One region of the Paenibacillus cucumis (ex Kampfer et al. 2016) genome, then DNA from elsewhere that is predicted to be linked to it. Evidence: riboswitches for the same ligand, from Rfam matches in the RefSeq annotation. Region 1 holds a riboswitch; each other region holds the start of a gene.
What was found. A riboswitch is a leader RNA that binds a small molecule or an ion and turns the genes downstream of it on or off. The one in region 1 is predicted to bind cyclic di-AMP.

Region 1 (2,269 bases):
ATTTCAAAGTAAAACGATTTTAGTTCGCTTCCGGCTTAACTGGACCAATCACATAGACCGTTTTGCCTTTTTTACGTCCGAAATTCAGGGCGTGCTTCACACTGTCGTAATAAACGTCAATTTTGTTGCCTTTAATAGCGCCGCCTGTATCTTCCGCACGACGGAAGCCGAGGCCCTCAATGTATACCCACCAGCCGATTGGAATGACCTTGGGATCAACTGCAATGGTGCGCCCCTCCGTTACACGAGTACCGGAAGCTGTTTTTGTACCAATACCCGGCTCTTCAGAAGAGTAGGCTGTCATCGATACATTTTTCAAAACTTTAGAGTATTTAAAAGAATTCCCGGAGACCGTAATCACCTTGCTGCCCGAGGCAGATGTTTTCTTCGAGTTCGTTGTTACAGCTTTTTTGGTCGTCGAAGTTTTGGCCGATACCAATTGAACCTCAGGTTCCTTCACAACCGGTTTAGCCTTTGTACCTACCGCAATCACTTTATCTACACGATTGGTGGCGACCGTTTTACCTACCACTTTTTTGGAGACAAGTTCTCCATCTTGAAATACCTTTTCGATATGTTGCACAATTGTGCCTTCCTTGCCTTTCACTACAACACGGTTATCCCCTTGGAACAAACTTGGGTCTGCCGTTTTCACAACCTTGTAAGCAATCGGTTGTTTCACATCCACTGTATGCTTTGTTACACGCACTACACGAATCTTCATATCCGCTTTAATTGCGGTTCCGAGCGCTGGATACACTTTATCATGATCTTCAACTTGAATACCTGATTGCTGAATTACACCCTGTACCGATGAATCGGTTGTATAAAGAGTCTTGGTGTCTCCGTCTGCCGTGATTTTAACTGGAACGGCCCGCTCAATAACGATTCGGTCTCCGTCGGTAATCGCCCCATTCATGGGCATGGATACCTTGTCGTGAGGGCTGACTGTGATTGACTGCTCCTCCAGCATTTCCTGAAGCATTCCTGTACGAGTCTCTACCACTTGAGCTTTGCCGTCAATAACCAGTGAAACCTGCTTCCCGGCCTGACCGTAAACGACTAACAAGATCATGATTGCAAGCGCAATTGAGAATATCGCGATCAATGCCATTTGACGCAAGTTCTCATGCTTCCACCGCAACGCGAAAGACTTACTGGATGATCGTGACTCATGGGTCTCTTCTGGTTGGAATATGCCCACTTCTCCGTCCTCCTTCATAGCCTCGCCGTCTAAAGTAATGCATGATGTCTTTGACGCGACTATAACAATTTTTCTACAGAACACAGATCAGAGATAATGACCGGTTCTGCACCATGAACCCCTCTTCGCAACATGATGTCATCCTCCTGAATACATACCGTATGATGACAATATTTCTTTTATTCAAAACAAAAAAAGCCAAAGAAAGAGTGTAAGAGACCCTTTCGTGGCTTCCGAATGATTTTGAATATCGGAAATTCATGCACGAGGTTGCCTCTCTTTTTCCGCTTGCGAGGTTAGCTGTCGGGTTCGGGCGAAAGAGAGCCGCCCTATCTTAGGTCACCCGCTCATGGCGGACGCCCTTGAATTCACCCCGAGACCCAAAGAAGAAATCAAATACGGCTTCGCAGAACATTCCGCTGCTTTTGGGTCAGCGAACGATGCGCACCGGCTAGAATCACCGATGTTTAAGCCCTATTGGTTCCCCCGCTCTCCGTTAACGGAGACTCAGCGAGATTGATTCATGAAAGTAATGTTGTCTCATCGGAAAGTGTCCCTTTGTTCATCCCCCGAACATCTGTCCAATTTTCCGCGCAACAATTCACTGAAAAGATGATATCCTGTTTTGATGCATGTTGTAAAGCACGGATCAAGTACGTTTTTCTAAATATTTGGTTAAAATATTGTAATATTCTGCAATTATTCGAGACAAAGAGCAAATTACCTCTCTGTATCTCCCTTTTTCACCCGATTTACTCGTTTTCTTATCGAATCCCAAATCGTTCCATGGCATTTTTGGTGGTAATTGCAGCAATTTCCTCTACCGAAATGCCTTTAATTTCCGCAGCTGCTTCAGCAACCAGACGTACATGCGCTGTCTCATTTCGTTTTCCACGATAAGGATGCGGTGTGAGATACGGGGAGTCCGTTTCTAAGAAAAATCGATCCATCGGAACCTTGGCGAGCACCTCTTTCGGTTGCTTGGCATTTTTGAAAGTGACCGGTCCTCCGAAGGACAGATGGAACCCTAAATCCAGACACATTTTCGCCGTTTCCCAGCTACCG
Region 2 (2,269 bases), on a different contig from region 1:
ATCCAGACCATCATGCTGTTCTAGTTTATATATGAAAAGGCCGATTCGCTGTTGGTATTGATCCCAACGCAAATCGGCCTTCTTTGTATCATTATTGTGATACGCTCTAATACCCTCATACCTTTAATCTACCCCACACGATCTAACCTGAGACTCATATAGATTTGCCTGCATCCTCATCGGGTATGAGTAGCGGCAGCAGTTCATCTAGGGACTCCACCGTCCAATCTGCACGCTCGTCATCCGAAAGCTCTGGCTGGAACCTTCCGTATCCTTGCAAAATGCGAATGGTGCGTAAGCCTAAACTACGTGCTGGCATAATATCATTATCAATTCGATCTCCAATCATAACCGCTTCTTCCGGCGCGCATCCAGCTTGCTTCAGAGCAACCGCATACAACTCCGGATCAGGCTTGGACACCCCTTCTTCTGCCGAACAGGCCAGGACATGGACATATTTACGAAGTCCGTAGCTTTCCAGCCTCGCTTCAGTCCCAGGACTCTGATTCGCAATGATGCCAATGCGATAGTGATGCGAAAGCTGTTCAAGCACCTTGGTTGCAGAAGGAAACGGTTGCTCCAATTCTTTATGGAATTTCAGCTTGTCCTGAATCTGAATGCGGTGATCTTCATCATGAATATATGTACGTATGGCCACTTTCATGGGCCACTGTTCATAATTACGGTAACAGGTAGCAAACAGTTCTCTTACCGCCTCAATCTTTACTGGATAGCCGTAATCATTCGCTTCCCGAACGAATTGCCCAATAATATCATCTACAGGCTCCCATTCGTCCACCAGCGTATCCCCCACATCAAAAAACAACCACTTCAATCCGGCAATATCCGGCACGCTGATTCCTCCTCGTTAGCTGCAGGTTATCCCTCGCTTCTATACTACCGTACTGTTTCCATAAAAAAAGAAGACCCACGACAAGCATGAGTCTCCTCAAATTCCGTTAGTCTATACCTGCAATTATAACAGGCGTCTTACCTTGGATCAATGTCAATCACAAGCTGCTCACTTCAGCCTCCGGTTTATTGCAGCTATTAAGAAGGAACCCGACTTCTCCATTCAGTGAATACACAATTTTATCGGCGCCCATTCCACGATAAATCCCTTTAGGATGGCTCTGCTCCGTGATCACACACAAGGACTTCGATGTCCAAGAGCGACAAATTTGAAGATAGCGGCATGTCAAGTTCAGACTGTTCTCAAAAATAAATACATTGCCTACACTGCCTTGCGGCAAAAACCATTTCTCAGCAGCTGCTGTATTCATACGGATGACGTGTTCCACGCCAAGACGGCGAAGTTTGCGCTCCTCATCAGCACTGTTCGTCAGAACGGCAAATGGCATTTTTTTATACATCAGCAATTTCACAAATTTACGTCCAGCTTCATTCGGAGCGGTTACCAAAATCATCTCTTTATCCATTCTTCGTTCCTCCCTTGGCGTGAAAAGACAACAAAAAAAGAAGCGTGGGGACCAAGGCCTCCGAAACGCTTCTTAAATAATCCATGACGAAAGCGCCATGAACCAGCGTGCGGTTTGTTGCCTCTCCCTTTAACGCTTACGAGGTTAGCTGACGGATTCGGGCGCGAGAGTCGCCCTATTTCCGGATTTCACCGAAAAATTCACCCCATGAATGTCCGCTGCTGTCATACAGCCCATTCTGTTGGTTCCCCCGTTTTCCATACACAATGAATGGAAACTCAGCGATTAAAACATCGTTCGTAAATCTTGAGTATAAGACCGATCGATATTATCGTTTGTTTCGTTTTTCAGGTACAATTTAATTAAAATTCAAATTACGCTATGAATCATACACCCGTACCATGATCATGTAAAGTGCATACAGATCACCGAATCGCCAGATTTCCGGCAATAACCTTTGATAATAACGCTTACAATGAGGTCATACGCTATCCTTCTCTTCCAAGCTACCTAATTCTCAACCGCACAAAAATTGATTCATGTATTTCTCATCCATTTTGGAGTCCAGCAAGCGAATGGTTATAACAACGCTAAATCCAAATAAGTTTTGCATTATTTAATTGTTTAAAATATAATAAGTATATTAAGAATAACAGGATGGAGGCGTACCCCATGTCAGTCTATGATTACAAAGTAAACACCCTTCGCGGACAAGAGATTGAGATGTCCCAATATCGCGGCAAAGTGTTGTTAATTGTGAATACCGCAAGCCAGTGCGGTCTCACCCCTCAATTCAAGGGCTTGCAAGAGCTTCAGGATAAATTCCAGGA
Region 3 (2,269 bases), on a different contig from region 1:
CAGCCATCATCGGGACAGATCGATTTCGAAGGTGTTTCGATAACCGATCCGAAGCATAACATTAATGCTACACGTGAGAAGATGGGCATGGTGTTCCAGCATTTTAATCTGTTCCCTCATAAAACGGTTCAGCAAAATATTACGATTGCTCCAATCAAGGTGAAGAAACAATCCACGGATGAGGCTAACAAAATTGCCGAGGATCTCCTGAAGACAGTCGGTTTGGCGGACAAAAAAGATGTATATCCTAACCAGCTGTCCGGTGGTCAAAAGCAACGGATTGCCATTGCAAGAGCACTCGCGATGCAGCCGCATGTGATGCTGTTTGACGAGCCAACATCGGCCCTTGATCCGGAGATGGTCGGAGAGGTATTGGAAGTCATGAAACGGCTTGCTGAAGGCGGAATGACGATGGTCATTGTAACGCATGAGATGGGTTTTGCGCGTGAGGTGGGAGACCGCATTCTGTTCATGGACGGCGGCGTCATCGTTGAGGAAGGTACCCCGGATGAAGTGTTTGGTGCGCCAAAACATCCGCGTACGCGAGACTTTCTTGCAAAAGTACTTTAATTCATGCCATTCCGTATATAGAATCAAATGAATAACGGCGTTATCGGATCGAAAGATCCGGTGACGCTTTTTTGTTGTTTGCAGAAAAGGTAGAGCTGAAAAAGTAACTTTTCTGTTACCTGTAAAATGAATTAAAACGCCAAATGGAAACATTTACTACAGCTTAAGGTTACAAATTTGTGATATATTCAAGACTGCCGAAACTTCCGAAGCGGAAGTGCGGGGGACGTAACAATGCAGACATAGTTAATGATTTGAGAAATATGCTGCTTGGGGTGAATTAGGAATACATAATGCTTCAGCATGTCACGTACAGCCTATAGGGTGGGTTCCTCCATCCGAATCCGACAACTAACTTCGCAGGCATCATGAGGGAGGAAGACCATGCATAACAAGAAACGTTTAGCCAAAACAGCCATCGCACTACTGACATCCATTCTATTCATTCAAGCCGTTCCGGCTCACGCGGATTCCGTTCATGTGGCCAAAGAAGGGGATACCTTCTTCACCTTATCCAAGCAATACGGCGTTGATATGAACACATTAATTAAAACGAATAAAGACATCTCACCTTATAACATCTATGGTGGTTTGAAAATTACAATCCCAGGTAACGAAAACAAAGTAGAAGCGGCACCAGTTCAAGCGAAGTCGCAGGAAAAAACGGTGACTGCTGCAAGCCTGGACGTGAATACAGATAATAAAGTGGTACAGGCTTGGGGGAAAACATTCGACTATAGCAAAACGCTTAGTGTTAAAGCAACAGCGTATTCCGCAGATGCTTCCGAGAATGGTGGATGGGGCCCCGTTGATTATTTTGGCAACCCGCTCGAACTCGGCACAATCGCAGTGGATCCCAAGGTTATCCCTTTTGGAACCAAGGTATTAGTGACAGGGCATACACACCCTGGATTGCCGAAACAGGCTTTCGTAGCAACGGCTTTGGATGCAGGTAGCGCGATCAAGGGAAATCGTATTGACATCTTTATCCCTGGAAGCAAACAGTTCGTTAGTTCGTTTGGTTTTCAGGATATTGAGTTGTACATTTTAAAATAAGGCTTAAACCCTCTCATTTATGGATGTGAGGTCATAAGTTGAATTGAGCATTAATAAACAGGGTGTTCTTTCTTGCGTAATCATGATAGGCATAATTCATGACGACGTAGAGGGACACCCTGTTCTTTCAATTATTGTTTCTCTTTTGGCAGTTTAAGCATCTCGTCCAATGTAACTAATTCATATCCTCGGTTTCGCAATTCCTCAATAACCTCAGGCAAAGCCTCTACTGTACCTTTCAGGTTCGAACCTGTACCGCCGCCAGCATGTTGTAATACGATGGAACCAGGTTTCACCGCGGTGAGAATATTATGTTTTACCTTTTCCTTGTCTAGTCCCTTCCAATCGAGAGAATCCACATTCCAATTCACGATGCTGTAATGCTGTTTTGCAGCCCATCTCAACTGTTCTTCGTTAATGTCCCCATACGGAGGACGAATCATTTTGGGCGTATACCCCGTCAGGCGGTGAATGATATCGCCGGTATGTAGTATTTGTTTGCGAAAGGCAGTCATTGATAATTTGCTGAATTCAGGATGATTGTAGCTGTGATTGCCAACGATATGTCCTTCTTTCACCATCCGTTTCACCAAGTCCGGGTGTTTCTCCGCACGGCTGCCAACAACAAAAAAAGTAGCACGAA

Region 2: linked by a shared signal. The riboswitch ahead of H7T88_RS21380 (hypothetical protein) and the one ahead of H7T88_RS13100 (resuscitation-promoting factor) in region 1 are both predicted to bind cyclic di-AMP.
Region 3: linked by a shared signal. The riboswitch ahead of H7T88_RS16815 (3D domain-containing protein) and the one ahead of H7T88_RS13100 (resuscitation-promoting factor) in region 1 are both predicted to bind cyclic di-AMP.

What each region holds. Positions count from the first base shown of each region.
Region 1 covers NZ_JACLIC010000022.1:13,137-15,405, reverse strand. Annotated here, with positions in the region: gene H7T88_RS13100 (resuscitation-promoting factor) at 20-1,204, opposite strand; cyclic di-AMP (ydaO/yuaA leader) riboswitch at 1,474-1,727, opposite strand; gene H7T88_RS13095 (TatD family hydrolase) at 1,969-2,269, opposite strand, start outside.
Region 2 covers NZ_JACLIC010000038.1:3,962-6,230, reverse strand. Annotated here, with positions in the region: gene H7T88_RS21390 (Nramp family divalent metal transporter) at 1-24, shown strand, start outside; gene H7T88_RS21385 (HAD family hydrolase) at 155-853, opposite strand; gene H7T88_RS21380 (hypothetical protein) at 1,011-1,439, opposite strand; cyclic di-AMP (ydaO/yuaA leader) riboswitch at 1,558-1,733, opposite strand; gene H7T88_RS21375 (glutathione peroxidase) at 2,112-2,269, shown strand, end outside.
Region 3 covers NZ_JACLIC010000025.1:122,541-124,809, forward strand. Annotated here, with positions in the region: gene H7T88_RS16810 (amino acid ABC transporter ATP-binding protein) at 1-570, shown strand, start outside; cyclic di-AMP (ydaO/yuaA leader) riboswitch at 756-952, shown strand; gene H7T88_RS16815 (3D domain-containing protein) at 955-1,626, shown strand; gene H7T88_RS16820 (polysaccharide deacetylase family protein) at 1,758-2,269, opposite strand, start outside.